3 regions of the Arthrobacter sp. 754 genome follow, and region 1 is predicted to be linked to each of the others. Evidence: riboswitches for the same ligand, from Rfam matches in the RefSeq annotation. Region 1 holds a riboswitch; each other region holds the start of a gene.
The links. A riboswitch is a leader RNA that binds a small molecule or an ion and turns the genes downstream of it on or off. The one in region 1 is predicted to bind S-adenosylmethionine.
Positions count from the first base shown of each region.

Region 2: it holds a riboswitch for S-adenosylmethionine, as region 1 does, so the genes downstream of both, metX (homoserine O-acetyltransferase MetX) here and ABIA70_RS13010 (cobalamin-independent methionine synthase II family protein) in region 1, are expected to answer to the same signal.
Region 3: it holds a riboswitch for S-adenosylmethionine, as region 1 does, so the genes downstream of both, ABIA70_RS02065 (aminotransferase class V-fold PLP-dependent enzyme) here and ABIA70_RS13010 (cobalamin-independent methionine synthase II family protein) in region 1, are expected to answer to the same signal.

Region 1 is NZ_JBEPSC010000004.1:195,011-201,552, reverse strand. It holds gene fbaA (class II fructose-bisphosphate aldolase) at 1-799, shown strand, start outside; gene ABIA70_RS13020 (DUF3151 domain-containing protein) at 802-1,227, shown strand; gene ABIA70_RS13015 (uracil-DNA glycosylase family protein) at 1,393-2,025, opposite strand; gene ABIA70_RS13010 (cobalamin-independent methionine synthase II family protein) at 2,240-3,448, opposite strand; SAM riboswitch class I at 3,461-3,566, opposite strand; gene ABIA70_RS13005 (adenylosuccinate synthase) at 3,842-5,131, shown strand; gene ABIA70_RS13000 (YegP family protein) at 5,465-5,827, shown strand; gene ABIA70_RS12995 (RNA polymerase sigma factor) at 6,050-6,542, shown strand, end outside.
Region 2 is NZ_JBEPSC010000002.1:699,861-706,402, reverse strand. It holds gene ABIA70_RS08615 (zinc-dependent alcohol dehydrogenase family protein) at 1-556, opposite strand, end outside; gene ABIA70_RS08610 (MFS transporter) at 560-1,942, opposite strand; gene metX (homoserine O-acetyltransferase MetX) at 2,123-3,238, opposite strand; SAM riboswitch class IV at 3,251-3,365, opposite strand; gene ABIA70_RS08600 (bifunctional o-acetylhomoserine/o-acetylserine sulfhydrylase) at 3,435-4,787, opposite strand; gene ABIA70_RS08595 (VOC family protein) at 4,994-5,632, shown strand; gene ABIA70_RS08590 (CPBP family intramembrane glutamic endopeptidase) at 5,739-6,518, opposite strand.
Region 3 is NZ_JBEPSC010000001.1:427,325-433,866, forward strand. It holds gene rsgA (ribosome small subunit-dependent GTPase A) at 1-599, shown strand, start outside; gene hisN (histidinol-phosphatase) at 654-1,466, shown strand; SAM riboswitch class IV at 1,635-1,748, shown strand; gene ABIA70_RS02065 (aminotransferase class V-fold PLP-dependent enzyme) at 1,785-3,212, shown strand; gene ABIA70_RS02070 (class I SAM-dependent methyltransferase) at 3,306-4,064, shown strand; gene ABIA70_RS02075 (metal-dependent transcriptional regulator) at 4,091-4,807, shown strand; gene ABIA70_RS02080 (fluoride efflux transporter FluC) at 4,819-5,223, shown strand; gene ABIA70_RS02085 (fluoride efflux transporter FluC) at 5,223-5,618, shown strand; gene ABIA70_RS02090 (hypothetical protein) at 5,704-6,072, shown strand; gene ABIA70_RS02095 (hypothetical protein) at 6,177-6,311, shown strand; gene ABIA70_RS02100 (S1C family serine protease) at 6,314-6,542, opposite strand, start outside.

The sequences.
Region 1 (6,542 bases):
CTTCGCCGCGTTCGCCCGCGAAGTGGCCAAGAACTACAACGTCAACATCGCCCTGCACACGGACCACTGCCCCAAGGACAAGCTGGACGGCTTTGTCCTGCCGCTGCTGGCAGCGTCCGAGGCCGAGGTCAAGGCCGGCCGCGACCCCATCTTCAACTCCCACATGTGGGACGGTTCGCACGAGCCGCTGAACGAAAACCTGAGCACCGCCCGCGAGCTGTTGGAGCGCACCGCCGCCGCGAAGATGATCCTCGAAGTTGAGATCGGCATCGTCGGCGGCGAGGAAGACGGCGTCGAAAACGCCATCAACGACAAGCTGTACACCACCGTTGAAGACGCCCTGGCCACCATCGAAGCCCTCGGCGCCGGCGAGAACGGCCGCTACATCACCGCCCTGACCTTCGGCAACGTGCACGGCGTGTACAAGCCCGGCGGCGTGAAGCTGCGCCCGGAAATCCTCAAGGACATCCAGGCCCAGGTGGGTGCCAAGCTCGGCAAGGACAGCCCGTTCGACCTCGTGTTCCACGGCGGCTCCGGCTCCTCGGACCAGGAAATCGCCGACGCCGTTTCCTACGGCGTGATCAAAATGAACATCGACACCGACACCCAGTACGCCTACACGCGTCCCGTGGTGGACCACATGTTCAAGAACTACGACGGCGTGCTCAAGGTCGACGGCGAAGTGGGCAACAAGAAGCTCTACGACCCGCGCGTCTGGGGCGCCTCGGCCGAAGCCGGCCTGGCCGCCCGCGTCGTTGAAGCGACCAAGCAGCTCGGTTCGGCCGGAAAGACGTTCTAGGAATGTCCGACGAGTTCCGCAGAAACCTGATGGGCCCTGAGCCCACGCTCCTGCCTGCCGAGACCGAGGTCTACCAGCAGCTGGAAGCGGGCCAGGAGGCCCTGGATCTCGTGGCCAAAAACCCGACGTCCTCTCTCCTGTGGGCCGTGCTGGCGGAAGAGGCGTGGGCCGAGGGCCGCGTCATCGATTCCTACGCCTACTCCCGCGTCGGCTACCACCGCGGCCTGGACTCGCTGCGCCGCAACGGCTGGCGCGGCACCGGTCCCATCCCGTGGGAGCACGAGCCCAACCGCGGCTTCCTGCGTGCGCTGTATTCGCTGGGCCGGGCCTCTTCGGCTATCGGTGAAGCGGAAGAGCCGGAGCGGATCGAGAAGTTCCTGAACGATTCGGACCCGGCGGCAAAAGCGGCCATCGAGGCGGCAGCCTGACAAGCACCACCCAAGCCAACGCGGGGTCACTTTCCGCCCAATAAACCACCGTTTTTGGGCGAGAAAGTGACCCCGCGTTGCTTGTTAAAGTACGACGGCGGCCGGTCACCTTTTTGTGGAAGGGTGTGACCGGCCGCCGTCGTTAAGCGAAGGAGCGGGTGGGGACTAGCTGGCCTTCGTCAGTCCCGTGCGGGCCATGGCGTCGGCGTAGGCGACTCGCATTTCCTCGAGGTACTGCTCCTGCCGGGCGGGGGTTCCGGCGAAGGCGCGGCCGCTGAGGCTGCGGACCTTGTAGGTCTTCAGGCCGCGGCGCCAGATCATGGGCACTTCGGTCTTCAGGAGCAGGTTGGCCAGGCGGTTGGCTTCGGTGCCATGGGCAACGATCACCGAGGCGCGCGGCACCAGGGCAAGGAACTTGAGCAGGGGCTTGAGGCCGGAGGCAATCTGGTCCGGGGTGAACTTGCCGTTGGGCTCTCCGTCGGTGTGCCAGGGGTGGACGTTCCACGGCATCACACACTCAGGGCGCAGGCCCAGCTTCCACTGGATGCCGAGCATGCGGGTGGTGGCGTCGTCGTCTCCCGCAGTGATGAAGCCGGACGGGTCCGCCTCGCCGATGTTGGAGAAAAGGCTGATGATGCGGCACTCGTCGACGTCGTGCATCGGGTCAACGTAGGGGACCTGGGTGTGCGGCTTGACGCTCTGCAGTGAATCGCACAGCTCGTTGACTGCGGCAACATTTGGATCGTAACGGCGGTTCAGGAGCTGTTCGCGGAATGATTCGGGTGCCAGGGCTGTCATGAAGGGCAATGTCTCCTGCGGGGATCGGTGCTGCTGCCAATCCGGAAAATGGGCGCGTGGTGGGCACGCCAAGTCCGGGGTGGTTTGAAATGTGTTGTGGACCGATTCCTGGTCGGTCTCTATCAGTTTAGCAAGCCCCGCAAAATGCAGGGCCCGTCCCGGGCCTTCCCGTGACGGAAGGCACAGGACGGACCCTGCAGCTGGATCGAAAAAACTACCAGAGACGCTTGGTGGCGCGGCGGGCGCCCTCGCCCAACGCCTCCAGCTTGGCCCACGCAATCTGCGGGTGGACGCGCCCGCCCAGGCCGCAGTCGGTGGAGGCGATGACATGCTCCCTGCCCACCAGCTCGGCGAAACGGACAATCCGGTCCGCGACGAGGTCCGGGTGCTCCACCACGTTGGTGGCATGTGACACGACGCCGGGGATGATGACCTTGCCCTCGGGCAGCTTGGTCTCCTCCCAGACCCGCCATTCGTGCTCGTGGCGGACGTTGCCGGCCTCAAAGGAGTACGCACCGGCGTTGACCTGCAGCACCGAGCCGACGATGTCCCCGAACGGGATGTCCGTGGTGTGCGGGCCGTGCCAGGAACCCCAGCAGACGTGGAGGCGGATCTGTTCCTGGGGCAGGTCACGCAGGGCCCAGTTGGTGGCCTCGACCCGCAGCTGGATGAACTTGAGGTAGTCCTCCAGGGTGGGTTCCGGGTTGATCTGGTCCCAGCTTTCCGCGAGGGAAGGATCGTCGAGCTGGACTGTCAGGCCGGCGTCGATAATGGCCTTGTATTCCTCCCGCATCACGTCAGCGCAGGCGTAGAGCAGCTCCTCATCGGACTTGTAGTACTCGTTGGCCACGCGGGCACAGGAGCCGGGGGACAGGGAGGCCACAAAACCCTGGGTGAGGCTTGCGGCGGCAAGTCCTTTTTTCAGGTTGGTGACATCGGAGTTCACCAGGTCCTGGCCGGTGTAGGTCAGGGGCCCGGTGATCTTCGGCTGGGAAACGCTCTTGCGGTGCGCCAGGATGCCCGAGGATGGATCGGTGTAGGCGTCGTTGAAAGCCAGCCGATCGCGGCGGTCCGGGAACGAGGTCAGCACAATGTGCCCCGGCGACGAGCGGTGCACGGTGGCGTCCTTCCACCGGTCCACATCTGTGGGTTCCAGGCCGCCGAGCCGCGCGAACGAGTAGTTCCACCAGGCGCCGTAGTCGACTGAAGTGGACATGGTGTGCCCGTATTCGCCGTCGTTGGGAATGTCCACCCCCACGTCTTTCTGCCGCTGGACGACGTCCACCACCGAGGACTCGAGCAGTTCGAGGAATTCCGGGGTAATGCCTTCGGTCTCCTTCGCGGCGTTGGCGGCGATCAGCTCCGGCGTGCGGGGCAGGGAACCTGCGTGGGTAACCTGGATGTGGTCAGTGTTAAGCGACATGGGGAATTTTCCTTTCCATCGGTCCTGGCAGTAGCACCTGCGCCGGCAGGTTTGTCCTGCTCAAACGCGGTTGCTGCGGCGTCAACGATCCAGGTCTCTCGGCCGCTCCGGATGGGTACTCTCACTTAATGGCATCTGCAGGGCCCGGGCAAGTCCGGGCCGGATTGTTTCGTGTGTGAACCCCGCCAGGCCGAACGAGTGGAGAAACCCCGGCGTCGGCTAAACTTGGGTGGTAAGAGCCCCGAACTCTTGCGTGGCAGGGCGTCCTAACCGTTCCCGCCAGGCTGTTGCCTTCGGGGCATTCTCATGAACGGCGCCGGCCTTTGATGACCCTCCCGCGAATAAGCGGATGGGGCACCCGGAGTGCGGCCCGAACGAATGGGGGAGGATCCCATGCCAGCAATCGTGATCGTAGGAGCCCAGTGGGGCGACGAAGGAAAAGGCAAGGCCACAGACCTCTTGGGTGGCCGTGTCGACTACGTCGTTAAGCCCAATGGCGGCAACAATGCCGGGCATACCGTCGTCGTAGGCGGTGAGAAGTATGAGCTCAAGCTCCTTCCGGCCGGCATCCTCAGCCCCAACGCGGTTCCCATCATCGGAAACGGCTGCGTGGTGAACCTCGAGGCCCTGTTCGAGGAAATCGATGGCCTGGAGGCCAGGGGTGCGGACACGTCCAAACTGCGTGTTTCCGCCAACGCCCACCTGGTGGCGCCTTACCACCAGGTGCTGGACAAGGTCACGGAGCGCTTCCTCGGCAGCCGCGCCATCGGCACCACCGGCCGCGGCATCGGCCCGGCCTACATGGACAAGGTGGCCCGCCTGGGCATCCGCGTCCAGGACGTCTTTGACGAATCCATCCTCCGCCAGAAGGTGGAAGGCTCGCTGCGCCAGAAGAACGAACTCCTGGTCAAGGTCTACAACCGCCGGGACATCGAGGTGGAGGAGATCGTCAGCTACTTCCTCTCCTTCGCCGAGCGCCTGCGCCCGCTGGTCATCGACAGCACCTTTGTCCTGAACAAGGCGCTGGACGAGGGCAAGGTGGTGCTCATGGAGGGCGGCCAGGCCACCTTCCTGGACGTGGACCACGGGACGTACCCGTTTGTCACGTCCTCGAACCCGACGGCGGGCGGCGCGTCAGTGGGTTCGGGCATCGGCCCTACCCGCATCTCCCGCTCGATCGGCATCATCAAGGCCTACACCACCCGCGTCGGTGCCGGACCGTTCCCCACGGAACTGTTCGACGAGATGGGCATGTACCTGCAGAAGACCGGCGGTGAGTTCGGCGTCAACACCGGCCGCCCGCGCCGCTGCGGCTGGTACGACGCCGTCCTGGCCCGCCACGCTTCCCGCGTCAACGGCTTCACGGACTACTTCGTCACCAAGCTGGACGTCCTGACCGGGATCGAGCAGATCCCGGTGTGCGTTGCCTACGACGTCGACGGCGTCCGGCACGACGAAATGCCCATGACGCAGACCGAATTCCACCACGCCGTGCCCATCTTCGAGTATTTCGAGGGCTGGAAAGAGGACATCACCGGCGCCCGCACCCTGGAGGACCTTCCGGAGAACGCGCGGAACTACGTGCTTGCCCTGGAGAAGCTTTCCGGTACGCGGTTCTCCGCGATCGGCGTCGGTCCGGACCGCGACCAGACCATCGTGGTCAACGACCTCATCAAGGACTAAAGTCCACACACGTACGACGCCGGCGGGTCACCTGAAAGGGTGGCCCGCCGGCGTCGTTGGTTAAGTCGCGGGTCCCAGGGCGGCCTCAGCTCTGCCGATCAGGCCTGGGCGGGCAAGGGCGGGGTCTGCGGGCGGTGGTACGCAATTTACACAGGGTTTACCCGGCCGGTCTTGTGAGGCTCCCGGAGCGGCGGCCAGACTCTTAATCACACGCTGAACTGATCAACAGATCGTTCGACCAGACCCGCGGGAGACGGACGCAGCAACGCGTCCACGCAAGCCGGAGGCGAAGACGTCGCCGGAAGGTGGCCCCGCAGACCGGAAGGATTTGCCATGGCCGGGATGTTTGAAGTTTTTGTGGACGCCGATTCGCTGTTCAGGTTCAGGCTGATGGGGCCGGACGGAACCGTGATGGCTGTGTCGGAGGCGTTCGCTGACAAGCCGGCGGTGGCAGCCGGGATCGCGGCCGTGCGGGAGTGCGCCGGGACGGGGCTGGTCACGGACCTTTCACGCCCGGCCCCTTCCTCCGGAGCCGCGGCCCAGCCGGAGCTGGTAAACGCTCCCGCTGCGGTCCAGCCGAACTGCGACGAGCAGCGGGTTCCGGTGACCAGGCTCCGCCCCTTCGACCATGCCAAGGCGCCGCGGCGGCTGGCCCCTGCACCGCGCTGGATCGGAGCAGCACAGGCTCCCGCCTGAGGCCCAAAAAAGAATTTCAAAGTTTTTTGTGACCCGGCGTAACCCTTCGGCCCTTGCCAGCGATTACCCCTATGAAGAGCCGGTCTGGAACTTGTCCCCCATCATGTTCCAGGCCGGCCTTTTTGTCCCCCGGCCGCCACGTGTGGCGGCCTGCAGCAGGGTTACCGGAGGGTAAAGTTGGCGGGGCAAGCCCCGTCCCCCTCACCGAAAGCCCTGCGTCCCGTGACCGATGCTCTGACAGATGACGTTTTGCGTGTACGCGCGCGCGATCCGGAGCTGTTCACCATCGTGTACCGAACCTACGCGTCACAGGTCCTGGGCTACCTCACAGCCCGCGGAGTAGAAGATCCGGAGGCGGTAATGCAGGAAGTCTTCCTCGCCGTCCTGCCGCGGCTTGAGACGGTCACCGGTGGGGTTTCCGGGCTGCGCACATTTGTCTTTTCCGTGGCCCACGCCCGCATGGTTGATGATCACCGGCGGCAGCGCCGCACGCCTGTTGAGCTCTCGTTCGAACCGGACCTGGACCAGCGTGAGGACACGTCGGCTGAGGCTGAGGTCCTCCAACGGGTTTCCCCGCAGGAGGTCCTGGACCTGCTCAACGGGTTGCCGGACGATCAGCGGGAAGTTTTGTCCCTGCGCCTTGTCGGCGGCCTGACCGTCGAACAGGTCGCGGACGTCATGGGGAAGAGTACCGGTGCTGTAAAGCAGCTGCAGC
Region 2 (6,542 bases), on a different contig from region 1:
GCACAGCGCCCATTCCGGTGAGGACGGCGCAGCCGAACATCGCCGCAACGGTGTCCGGGACGTCGTCGTCAATCACCACGACGGATTCACGGGCCACGACGGCGTAATCGGCGAAGGCCGAGACGCCCAGGTGATGGTTGATCCGCTCCCCCCTCCGGGTCCGGAGCAAAGCCTCCCCGTGGAGCAGGTCACCGGAGCCATTGACCTCGGCGGCCCGGTGGCAAAGCGCAGGCCGGCCGGCGGTGCAGGCGCGGCACGTGCCGCAGCTGGGGACGAAGACCAGCACTACGTGGTCCCCCACCTGGACATCCCGGACGCCCTCGCCCAGGGTTTCGACGCGGCCCACCGCTTCATGGCCCAGTGCCATCGGCAGCGGCCTGACCCTGGAACCGTCCACCACCGACAAGTCCGAATGGCACAGGCTGGAATAAGTGATGGCCACGCCCACCTCGCCGGCCCGGGGTGCGGGCCGGTCCAGGGTCTCCACCACCAGCGGCCTGGCTTCGCTGTAGCTGGTGCCGGACGGCACCGTGGAATAGAGGACCGCTGCTCGCATGCGCTACTTCTTCTCGGCTGCCAGCAGGTCTGCCGTGCCCTGGGCGTCAGCGGCATCGACGTCGTGCAGTGAAATGCCGCGGGTTTCCTTGAGGAAGAACACAGAGACTGCCGTGACGACGCATGCTCCCAGGAGGTACAACGCCACCGGGGTGGAGGATTTGAAACTGCTCAGCAGGGAGCTGGCAATGATCGGTGCCAGCGACCCGGCAACTATGGACGTCACCTGGTAGCCAAGGGAAACGCCTGAGTAGCGCATCCGGGTGGGGAACATCTCTGCCATGATCGAGGGCTGGCCTGCATACATCAGTGCGTGGAAGAGCAGCCCGATGGTGATCGCGGCGAGGATGATCATGTCGTTTGCGGTGTCCATCATGGGGAAGGCGAAGAAACCCCACGTCCCGCCCAGGACCGCCCCTGCCATGTACACCGGCCGCCGGCCAAAGGCATCCGACATTTTTCCAACGAGCGGGACTGCGCAGAAGTGGATGAAGTGTGCCACCAGCAGAAGGAGCAGGATCCGGGAGGTATCGGTCTGTACGACGACTTTCAGGTAGGTGATGGAGAACGTCACCACCAGGTAGTAGAGGATGTTCTCGGCAAAGCGCAGCCCCATGGCCGTAAAGACACCCCGCGGGTAGCGGCGGAAGACTTCAGCGACACCATAGCCCTTCTTCTCGACGGTGACTTCTTTGCGGGCCTCCAGGAAGATGGGGGCATCCTGGACTTTGGTTCGGATGTAGTAGCCGATGACGACGATGACGGCCGAGAGCCAGAACGCCACCCGCCAGCCCCAGCCGAGGAAGGCTTCCTGGGAAAGCGTGGAGGAAAGGGTGAACAGCACACCGGTGGCCAGCAGGTTACCCATCGGAACGGCGGACTGCGGCCAGCTGGACCAGAACCCGCGCGACCTGTTCGGGCTGTGTTCCGCCACGAGCAGGACGGCTCCGCCCCACTCGCCGCCGACCGCGAAGCCCTGGACAAAGCGGAGGAACACCAGGAGGGCCGGAGCCCAGTAGCCGATCTGGGCGAAGCTGGGCAGGCAGCCCATGAGGAAGGTGGAGACCCCCACCAGGATGATGCTCAGCTGGAGGAGCTGCTTGCGGCCGAACTTGTCACCGAAATGGCCGAACACTATGCCGCCGATGGGCCGGGCGACGAAGCCCACGGCGTAGGTGACGAACGCGGCGATGATGCCGTCCAGCTCTGTCCCTGAGTTGGGGAAGAACATTTTGCCGAACACCAGGGTGGCTGCCGAGGCATAGAGGAAAAATTCGTACCATTCAACGACGGTGCCGGCCATGGAGGCCGTGACGACTTTTCTCAGGCCTGAAGCCTTGACATCGGGTTCGACTACGCGCCTTCCGGCGGAGTTTTCCATGCTCATTTGAACTCTCCTTCGGCGTCGCCATCGACACCACTGGGACCTGCCTTTGGCGGCCGTGATGACGGGCGCCACGGATCGCCGGGTCCCAAGAGTATGTTCCGCGCAGGACTTAACATCAACCCCGAAAAATGCAGGCCCTATCTGCAAAAATGCACAGGCGCCCTGGGCCTGGCCGGTTCGTCAGCCGGCGAGGTGCCGCCGGAGGGGGTCGCTGAGCTGGCCGATTTCGGTGAGGAAGCCGTCATGGCCGATGGGGGCCTCGATCACGTGCACGTCCACGTCGCCAGGCAGGGCATCCGCCAGTTCACGGGACTGGGACGGGAAATAGAGCCGGTCACTGTCCACTGCGGCGACGAAGAACCTGGCCGTGGCGCGCCCGAGCGCCTCGTGGAGGGATCCCCGCCCGCGGCAGATATCGTGGCTCATCAAAGCGTCTGTGATGGCGATGTAGCTGTTGGCGTCGAACCGCCGGACGAGTTTCCTGCCCTGGTGGTCCAGGTAGCTTTCAACCTGGTAACGGCCGCGCGCCCCCAGTGCCTCGGCCTGCAGCGGCGATTCGGCGATCTGTGCCGAGCGTCCGAACCGGCCATCGAATTCAGCGGCCGAGCGGTACGTGATGTGCGCGATGCGCCGCGCCAGTGCCAGGCCATCCTCGGGGAGCGGGCCACCGTAATAGTCGCCGTCATTGAAGTTGACGTCCTGGCGGATGGCCAGGGTCTGGGCCTGGGCGAACGCGATCTGTTCGGCCGTGCTGGCGGCGCCGACAGAGATGACGGCGCAGCGCTGCACACGCTCAGGGTAGGTCACGGCCCATTCCAGGGCGCGCGCCCCGCCCATGGAGCCGCCCAGTACGGCAAACCAGCTGTGGATGCCCAGGGCATCGGCCAGCCGGGCCTCAGCCGCCGTGGTGTCGCGCAGTGTTACCAACGGGAACCGGGACCCCCACGGCTTCCCGTCGGGAGCTTCGGAGGACGGTCCGGTGGAGCCGTAACATCCGCCGAGGATGTTGATGGAGACCACAAAGAACCGGTCAGTGTCCACCGGCGCGCCGGGTCCGGCGAGCTGTTCCCACCAGCCTTCCTCGTCGCTGTCCCCACGGGTCACATGGGTGCTTCCGGTCAGGGCGTGCTCGATGAGGACGGCGTTCGATCCGTCGGCATTCAACGTGCCCCAGGTTTCGTAGGCCAGGGTGACGTCGGGAAGGTAACCGCCGGCTTCCAGCTGCAGGCCGCCGATGGTGGCATAGCGGACAACCCCGTGTCCTGGGGCGGCGGTTCGGGAAATCGTGATCGTCATGGCAGGACCTTTTCTACGCGCTTGCCCGCCGTCAATTGACCGGCAGGCCAGGTCCTCACCCGGGGCACCCCGCCGCGGAGGAGGGTTGCCGGCCAGCAAGCCGGGGCTGTCGCTGGCACTCATGACCTGCTTCGAGTGTACGAAACAGCCGGCGCTTGGCGCTAAGCCTGTGACAGGTTGTGACTTCAGCGGATGCCTACTGCCGCTCCTCACCTGCCGCCGCGGCTGCTTCCGCCGCGCTTTTGGCCGCACGGAAGCCGGCTTCGAGGTCGGCGAGGATGTCATCGATGTGCTCGATGCCGACGGAGAGGCGGACGAGTCCGGGGGCCACCCCCGCTATGGCCTGCTGTTCGGGCGAGAGCTGGCTGTGCGTGGTGGAGGCCGGGTGGATGACCAGAGAGCGTACGTCGCCGATGTTGGCCACATGGGAGTGGAGCTCCAGGGCGTCCACGAACCGCTTGCCCGCTTCGGCTCCCCCGGCGACGGTGAAGGAAACCACAGCCCCGGTTCCCTTGGGCCCGTACTTCCGGCCGCGCCCGTACCAGGGGCTGGAGGGCAGACCGGCATAGGCGACGGATTCGACGTCGTCCCTTGCCTCGAGCCACTGCGCCACAGTGGTGGCGTTGGCGACGTGCCGCTCCACCCGAAGGCTGAGGGTTTCGATGCCCTGGGCGATCAGGAAGGCGTTGAAGGGGGACACTGCCGAGCCGAGGTCCCGGAGCAGCTGGACGCGGGCCTTCAGGATGTAGGAAAGGTTGGCGCCGAGGGCACCGCCTGCGCCCAGGTCGCGGGCATAGACCATGCCGTTGTAGGTGGGGTCCGGGGTGTTGAACCCGGGGAACCGCTCCGGGTCCTTGCCGAAATCGAAGTTGCCCGAATCCACGATCACGCCGGCAATCGCGGCGCCGTGTCCGCCGAGGTACTTGGTGGCGGAATGCACCACAATGTCCGCACCCCATTCGATGGGCCGGATCAGGTACGGCGTGGACAGGGTGTTGTCCACGATCAGCGGGACTCCGGCGTCATGCGCCACCGCGGAGATGCCCTCAAGGTCCAGGACGTCCTGGCGGGGATTGGACACCACCTCGCCGAAGAACAGCTTGGTGTTCGGCTGGACGGCTTCCCGCCACTGGCCCAGGTTGTCAGGATCGTCGACGAACGTGACGGAGATGCCGAATTTCTTCAGCGTGTGCGCCAGCAGGTTGTACGTGCCGCCGTACAGGCTGGGGCTCGCCACAATATGGTCACCGGCTTCGGCAACGTTCAGGATGGCGAAGGTTTCCGCTGCCTGTCCCGAACTCAGCAGCAGCGCGGCCAGACCGCCTTCCAGGCTGGCGATCCGCTGTTCGACGGCGTCCTGCGTGGGGTTGCCGATCCGGGTATAGATGGGTGCCAGTTCCGCGAGCGCGAAGCGGTTCGCAGCGCTTTCCGCGCTGGGGAAGACGAACGACGTCGTCTGGTAGATGGGCAGCGCCCGCGCACCGGTGGCGGTGTCAGGTTCCTGGCCGGCGTGGATCTGGCGTGTTTCGAAAGACCAACCCTGGGACATTTACGGCTCCTTTGACGTGGTACTGGCGCTCATCACCTTCGGTTCAGTGTAGGAACGGGCTGCGGGCCGGGAACAGCATTGTGACGAACATGGTCACTGCTGCCCGTCGTGGCCGAAGGAGGGGAAATGGTGGCCCAGGAAGGGCCCAAAACCAAGTAAGGGTACCCTTAGCTGAGAGCCTCATCACAAAGTGCCAAGATGAGGGCATGCGCATGGATCACGTCTCTTACGCCTGTGAACAAGATGGCCTCGTTGCCACCACCGAACGTATTTCGTCCGCCCTCGGCGTCGAAGCCGTGAAGGGCGGAGTGCACCCGCGCTTCGGGACCCGGAACATGATTATTCCCCTGGCCGGCCACAAATATCTTGAAGTTGTGGAGGTCCTGAACCACCCCGCGTCCGACAAGGCTCCTTTCGGCCAGGCTGTCCGGGCGCGGTCCGAAGCCGGTGGCGGCTGGATGGGCTGGTGCGTCGAAGTGGACGACCTCGCCCCGTTCGAAGACCGCCTCGGCCGCGCCGCCGTCAACGGCAACCGCAAGTTCCCGGACGGCCGTGAGCTCGTCTGGAAGCAGATCGGCATCCTGGGCCTGATCGCGGATCCGCAGGTGCCCTACATGCTCAAGTGGGAGGGCGACCCCGCCCTGCACCCCTCGAACGCCTACGAGAGCAACGTCAAGATGAGCTGCCTGACCATCGCCGGCTCCGCCGAGCGCGTGACGGAATGGCTGGGCGAGCCCGTGGAGAAGCCCCTTGAGGACGTGGCCGTTGAATGGGTTGCCCCGCATGGCACCCCGGGCATCCTGTCTGTAACGTTCGAAACCGCCACCGGGGCAGTCACGATCTGAGACCAGTCCTGTGTGATCCGGAAAACCTTCGGCCGCCATCAGCGGGTGCCAATGATGTCACCTACCGATGGCGGCCGAATTTCCTTAAGCGGGCCCTGCGCCCTGCTCAGCCCAGGCCCACCGCCTTGCCGAAGAGGCTGAAGCCGACGAAGGCAACGATGTCCAGCAGCGCATGTGCGATGACCAGCGGCATCACCCGTTTTGTCCTGGTGTAGAGCCAGGCGAAGACCACGCCCATGACGGCATTGCCAATGAACGGGCCGAAGCCCTGGTACAGGTGGTAGCTGCCCCGCAGCATCGAGCTGGTGAAGATGGCCAACGGAATGCTCCAGCCGAACTTCCCGAAGCGGTTCAGGAGATAGCCCACCACAATGACCTCCTCCACCACCGCGTGCCGCATTGCTGAGAGGACCAGCACCGGAATCGTCCACCAGTAGGCGTCAAGGGCGCTGGGGATGATGGCCGTGGTGATGCCCAGTGCACGGCCCGCCGCGTAGAGCCCCAGCGACGGAATTCCGATCAGTGCCGCCAGGCCAAAGCCCTGCAGCAGGTCCCGCCCGGGCCGGGCGAAGTTGAACCCCAGTTTGCTGAAGGCTGAGCCGCTGCGAGGACCCTCCCCAGCCCCCGGCTGCCGGTGGTCGGTGAGGAAATAGATGACCAGCAGCACGGGCACAAGGGCGAAAATGATGTCCAGCAGCTGGTAGGTGAGATCGAAATATTCGCGGGTACTCTGCGAACGGTTCAGCGTGGACGTGCCCTCCGCCAGCGGCGCGCGGGTCATCTTGTCGAGCAACTGCACCACGGAGTAGACGGCGGACTGCCCCAGGGACAGTCCCAGCACAATCCAGACTTCAATCCGCAGCCGACGGCGGGAGGGAACCAACATGGTTCCATCTTGCCTGTAGTTTCC
Region 3 (6,542 bases), on a different contig from region 1:
TGTTGTCGAATTACGAGCACCTGGACTTTCCGGTCATCATCAGCCGGACGGCAGACTCCGCAGCTTCGGGCATCGACGCCCGCTCGGACGACGGCCTCTCCGCGCGGCTGGACAGCGATGCGGTGGAGCAGCTCCGGGCGCACCTGGACGGGAAAGTAACGGTGATGCTGGGCCACTCCGGCGTTGGCAAGTCCACCATGGTCAACGCGCTCACGGGAGCGGAACGTGCCACTGGCGGCGTGAATGCGGTGACGGGCCGCGGCCGCCACACGTCGTCGTCGGCCCTGGCCCTGAAACTGACCGACGCCCCGGCGGGCAGCTGGATCATCGACACCCCTGGCATCCGCTCGTTTGGCCTGGCCCACGTGGACCCGGACCGGATCCTGCGGTCTTTCCCGGACCTGGAGCCGGGCACTGATGCCTGCGAACGCGGCTGCAAGCACAACGCCGCCGCCGTCAACTGCGGAGTGGACGCGTGGGTGGCCGCCGGCAACGCGGGCCCAACCGGACCGGCCCGGCTCGCATCGCTGAGGCGGCTGCTGGGCGCAGATCCGCGGCTGGAAGGCCAGGAAACCAAGGAACTGGGCAGCATCAGCTAGCTGCTGGACGCCCACCTCCCCGGCTCAGCAGCCGGAAGACGGTAGTTTGTAACCATGATCCAACCCGCTTCGAGCTACAACGATGACCTGCGCCTGGCCCATGTGCTGGCCGATTCCGTGGATGACCAGACCATGAGCCGCTTCAAGGCACAGGACCTGCACATCGAGACCAAGCCTGATCTGACGCCGGTCACCGACGCGGACAAAGCCGCCGAGGAAGCCATCCGCGGCCAGCTCTCCCGCTCGCGTCCCCGCGACGCCGTGCTCGGGGAGGAATTCGGCAGCTCCGGTCACGGGTCCCGACGCTGGATCATTGATCCGATTGACGGCACCAAGAACTTTGTCCGGGGCGTTCCGGTCTGGGCAACGCTGATCGCCCTCGTAGACGAAGGCGAACCGGTGGTGGGAGTGGTCAGTGCACCCGCCTTGGGGAAGCGCTGGTGGGCGGCCAAAGGCGCCGGTGCCTACATGGGCCGGTCGCTCGCGGCCGCCACCCGGCTCCGTGTCTCGGACGTCTCCAAGCTGTCAGATGCCTCACTCTCCTATTCGAGCCTGGGCGGCTGGAAGCAGCGCGGCAACCTCGATGACTTCCTGGGCCTGACCGAGGACGTCTGGCGCACGCGCGCGTTCGGCGATTTCTGGTCCTACTGCATGGTGGCCGAAGGTTCCGTGGACATCGCCTGCGAGCCTGAGCTGAACCTGTACGACATGGCTGCGCTGGTCCCCATTGTGGTGGAAGCCGGCGGCCGCTTCACCTCGCTCGAAGGCGTGGACGGGCCGTTCGGCGGCAACGCCCTGGCCACGAACTCCATCCTGCACTCCGAGGTCCTCAAGCGGTTGAATCCGGATCTGGACGATCTCCTCTAGTCCGGTTCAGGAGCCTTTTTCCGAACATTCGACGGCGGGCGCCTCCTCAAGGGGGCGTCCGCCGTCGTATCTTCGGACAAAGCAGGGACCACCCAAATGCGCGTAACAAAGCCCTTAACATTCGTCCGGGCTTTTTCCCGGCCGAGGAGATGTCCTACGCTCTTAACAGGTCACGAGTGCCAGCGCTAAACCCCGGTTTGCTGGCCGGCAACCCTCCATTCGCGGTGGGGTGCCCCGGGTGACGACCAGGCCGGTCCGGAACGGACCCGGCAAGCGCGGATTCCCGGCCACCGGGCGTCCTTTCAAAGTGAGGTCTCCGTGACAACTGCCACTGTCTCCCCCCATGCCGTTTCCCCTGTTCGCACACCCAACTCCGCTTTCGGCGATCCGTTCGCCATCGCCGGGCGCCCCCTGTCCGCCGTCACCGGCGCTGAAATCCAGGCGCCGCTGATCCAGGGCGGCCACATCCGTTACGCCAACCTGGATTACGGCGCATCGGCACCGGCCCTCTCCGTGGTGTCCGCCTACCTGAACGAGATCCTGCCGTTCTACGCCAGCGTCCACCGCGGCGCCGGCTATGCCTCGCAGATCAGCACCTCGGTCTACGAGAACTCCCGGAACGTCGTGCGTAGCTTTGTGGGCGGCCGCCCGGACGACTCCGTGATCTTCACCCGGAACACCACGGACTCGCTGAACCTGCTGGCCGGCTGCCTTCCGCTGACGGATGGACGGCCAACCGGCGATGTGCTTTACCTCGACATCGAACACCACGCCAACCTCCTGCCGTGGCAGGGTGTCCCGCACCGCAGCGTCGTCGCCGCCGACACGATCGCGGGGACCATCGCGGCGCTCCGTGCCGAATTTGAGCAGGGAAGCGTCAGCCTCCTCGCCGTCACGGGCGCATCCAATGTCACCGGCGAAATTCTCCCCATCAGAACCCTGGCCACCTTGGCCCACGAGTTCGGGGCCCGGATTGTGGTGGACGCCGCCCAGCTCGCTCCGCACCGCCGGATCAACATCACCGCTGACAGTATCGACTACGTGGTCTTCTCCGGCCACAAGCTCTATGCCCCGTTCGGCGCCGGTGTGCTGGTGGGCCGGACGGACTGGCTCGACGCCGGCAAGCCCCACCTCGCCGGCGGCGGCGCCGTCCGTGAGGCACGGCTCGACGGCGTCAGCTGGGCCACGGGCCCCGCCCGGCACGAGGGCGGCTCCCCCAACGTCCTGGGTGCGGCCACGCTGGCCCGCGCTACCCAGGTGCTCGCATCACTGGATCAGGAACGCTGGCACGCCCACGAATCAGCCATCAGGGCTTTCCTGGTGGAAGGACTGCAGAAAATCGACGGCGTCACTGTCCACCAGATCTTCTCAGACACGGACGCCGAAACCGGCACCATCGGCGTCGTGAACTTCTCAGTTGCCGGCTACGATGCGGGACTGGTGGCTGCCTATCTTTCGGCCGAGCACGGCGTCGGCCTCCGGGATGGCCGCTTCTGCGCGCACCCGCTGCTGAAGCGCCTCGGACTTCCCTCGGGATCGCTGCGGGCGAGCTTTGGAGTGGGGTCCCGGCTTGAGGACGCACAGCGACTGCTGGCCGGCATTGAGCAGCTCCGAAGCACGGGCCTCGGTTGGGATTACGTGGTGGATTCAGGTCGCTGGGTTCCGGCCAACGACACCCGCACGTACCCGGAGTGGGCGCCGAACACACCCGGCACCGCCGGTGCGGCACCGTGCCTTGATGACTGAGCTTTCCTGATCAGCAGGCCACGATCAGGCGGCTGCGGTCCCATGCGGTAAATTCGAAGGATACCCATGGGCATCAGTTGAAGGAGGCCGCACGTGGCACGGGGTGGCCCCAGGCTTGACCACAGCCGCCGCCGGGAGCTCGGCCAGAGCTTCGAGGCTGGCGGGGAACACTACCAGCGGGTACGCCCCGGCTACCCCGGCGAATCAGCGGACTGGCTGATCCCGGCCGGGGCCAGGGACGCCGTGGACGTCGGCGCCGGCACGGGCAAGTTCACCGCCCTCCTGCTGGAACGCGGCCTCACGGTCTCAGCGGTGGACCCCTCCGGGGACATGCTTGAACAGCTGCGCGCCCAATACCCTGAGGTGTCCATAATCCAAGGGACAGCAGAGGCGACAGGGCTCCCGGACTCTGCGTTCGACGTCGTCAGCGTTGCGCAGGCGTGGCACTGGTGCGATCCGCTGCCCGCTAGCACGGAACTGGCACGGATCCTTCGGCCCGGTGGAACGCTGGGGCTGATCTGGAACCAGCTCGACACGTCCATTCCCTGGGTTCACCGGCTATCCCGCATCATGCACGCAGGCGATGTGTACAAGCCTGGTTTCCGGCCGGTAGTGGGGCCCGGGTTTGAAGGCCTCGAGAGTCATGTCACCCGGTGGGAGGACAGCCTGAGCACTGCGGACATCATGGAGCTGACGATGTCCCGCAGCTATTACCTGCGTGCCACGGAGGCAATCCGCGGCAAGGTCTTGGCCAACCTCGACTGGTATCTCCACGAACATCTGGGACACGATGCCGACGAAGACATCAGCCTGCCGTATCTGACCCTGACATGGCGGGCAGCCAGGGTGTGATGCCCGCCAGCAGGTAGGCTTGGGGGGTGAAGACCAGCGCGCCCTCCTCCTCCATCGAGGACTACGTCAAGGTCATATACGGCTTTACGGAGTGGCAGGCCAAACCCATCACGTCCTCGCAGTTGGCACAGCGCCTGGGCGTTGCGAACTCATCGGTCTCGGAAATGGTGCGCAAGCTCAAGGACCAGGGGCTGGTGGACCATAAACCATACAGCGCCATCACCCTGACACCTGCCGGCGTTCGGCTTGCGCTTTCCATGGTGCGCCGCCACCGCCTGATCGAAACCTACCTTGTGCAGGAGCTCGGTTACAGCTGGGACGAAGTCCATGATGAAGCCGAACTGCTCGAGCATGCGGTGTCTGACACGTTCATTGAGCGGATGGCCACCAAGCTGGGCAACCCGCAGCGGGACCCGCATGGCGACCCCATCCCCTCGGCAGACGGCACGGTGCTGTTGCCTCCCGCCCACCTGTTGGCTGAACTCGATGAGGGCCACACTGGCAGGATCACGCGCATCAGCGACGAGAATCCGGACCTGCTGCGATACCTGGCGGCGGAGGAAATAGACCTCGACGCCGAGGTGGAGGTCCTGGGGCGCAGGCCGTTTGGCGGCGCCCTGATGGTGCGGATCCGCCACGCCGGCAGGAGCCGGGATTACGATCTGGCGGATGAAGTGACGGCGGCGCTGTGGGTTCACAGTGACCACGCCCACGCGGGCTGTGTCCTTGTACCTGCCTCATGAGAATCGCCGGAATGCCTGACTGGCGGGCATGGCTGGCAGTTGCTTTGGGTGGATTTGCCGGCACGGAACTCCGCTACGGCCTGGGACTGGTTTTCCCTGAATCAGCCGGCCAGGTCCCTTGGACCACGCTGGGCATCAACGTGACGGGGAGTTTCGTGCTGGCCGTTCTCACAACGCTCTGGATCGCCAGGCCGGCCACGGCTTTCTGGCTTCGCGCGGGCCTGGGGCCGGGCCTGCTGGGCTCGTTCACCACGTTCTCTGCGGTGGTGTTCTCCGTGGACCAGTTGGCCCGGGCGGGCGGGCATCCCGTGTGGATCTCCTACCTCGCGCTGTCCCTTCTGCTCGGTCTGGGTGCCGCGGCTGGCGGCTGGCGGACGGGGCGGCTGGTGGCTGACCGGCTGACGGTGGTCTCATGATGACTGCTGTCCTCGTGGGAGTATTCGGGATGGCCGGCGCCCTGTTGCGCTTCGCCGTCGACAGCTGGTTCGCCCACCGGGCGGGACGCCGCGCCGCCGTCGACTCCGCTGGTAGGCCCCGGCACTGGCCGTGGGCCACGCTGATCGTCAATGTCGGCGGGTGCCTCATCATCGGACTGTCCATCGGTATTACCGGGCGGCTCGGTTTGGACACTGCATGGCAGCTGGCCGTCGCCACCGGGCTCGCCGGCGGGCTGACCACCTTCAGCTCTTGGACGACGGCGACGGTCCGGCTTCTGAGCGAGTCGCGGTTCGGCGCAGCGGCCCTCAACGTGGGCGCCAACCTGGCCGCCGGTTTCGCGGCTGCGGCCCTGGGCATCGCCATCGCTTCCTAGCTGAAAATTCCCCCAGGCGCGGTGCCGCCGTCGTCGTTCGTTTACCGCTTAGCTGGTTTGGCGCGGTCCCGTATCGTTGACTGTGATGATTAGCAGACGCGACGCGGCAATTGCCCTTGATGTACCGATGGAAATGGCGCAGCGCCATGGCATCCCCAAACGCCTGACCGAAGCCGAGCTGGGCGAAATCCTGGACAATCCCCCGGCCTGGCTGACCCAGTCACGGGCGAACCGGACGGGCAAGCGCCCGGTCTGGGTCCACCTGGAATGTGCCGTCTGCGGCTACGAAGAAGCGGCCCGCCCTAAAAAGTGGTGGCCGGAATTCACGTATGTGATCTGCGGGCACCATGCGCCCGGTGAAGTTCCGCAGGTGCGGCAAGGCTTTATCAGGAGCGAGTTCGACGGCGTCGGCACCCGTTTTGTGGGCATCGCGGACGTCCCGGTTCCGGACTGATCCAGGGCTGATTCCGTACCCGTTCAGGGCATTACATTCGGGCACAAAAAGGCGTATTTTACGAAGAGGGACGCAGCCCGTCCCCCTGCTGTAAGGAGCACGCCATGCCTGACAAGACACCCCACCAGAACCTGTCGAAGAAGCCGGTTAAGACCATCAAGGAAAAACGCGCCGAGAAGAAGGCCAAGAGCCCCGAAGGTGCGCAGGACCCTGTAGCCCACCTGAAGAAGCGCCGGTAGCTTTACCCGCCGTTCTCAGCCATCTCTTCCGGGACGGCCGCCAGATTCAGTTCCTTGCCGTCCCTCAGGACGCTGATCTGCAGGTGCTGGCCGATTGCATCGGCGAACAGCAGCTTCTGCAGGCTTTCCGCGTTGCTGACGGGGCGGCTTCCGGCTGTCATGATGATGTCCCCCGCCTGCAGGCCTGCGTGGTCGGCCGGGGAACCAGCCAGAACCTCCACCACCCTAAGC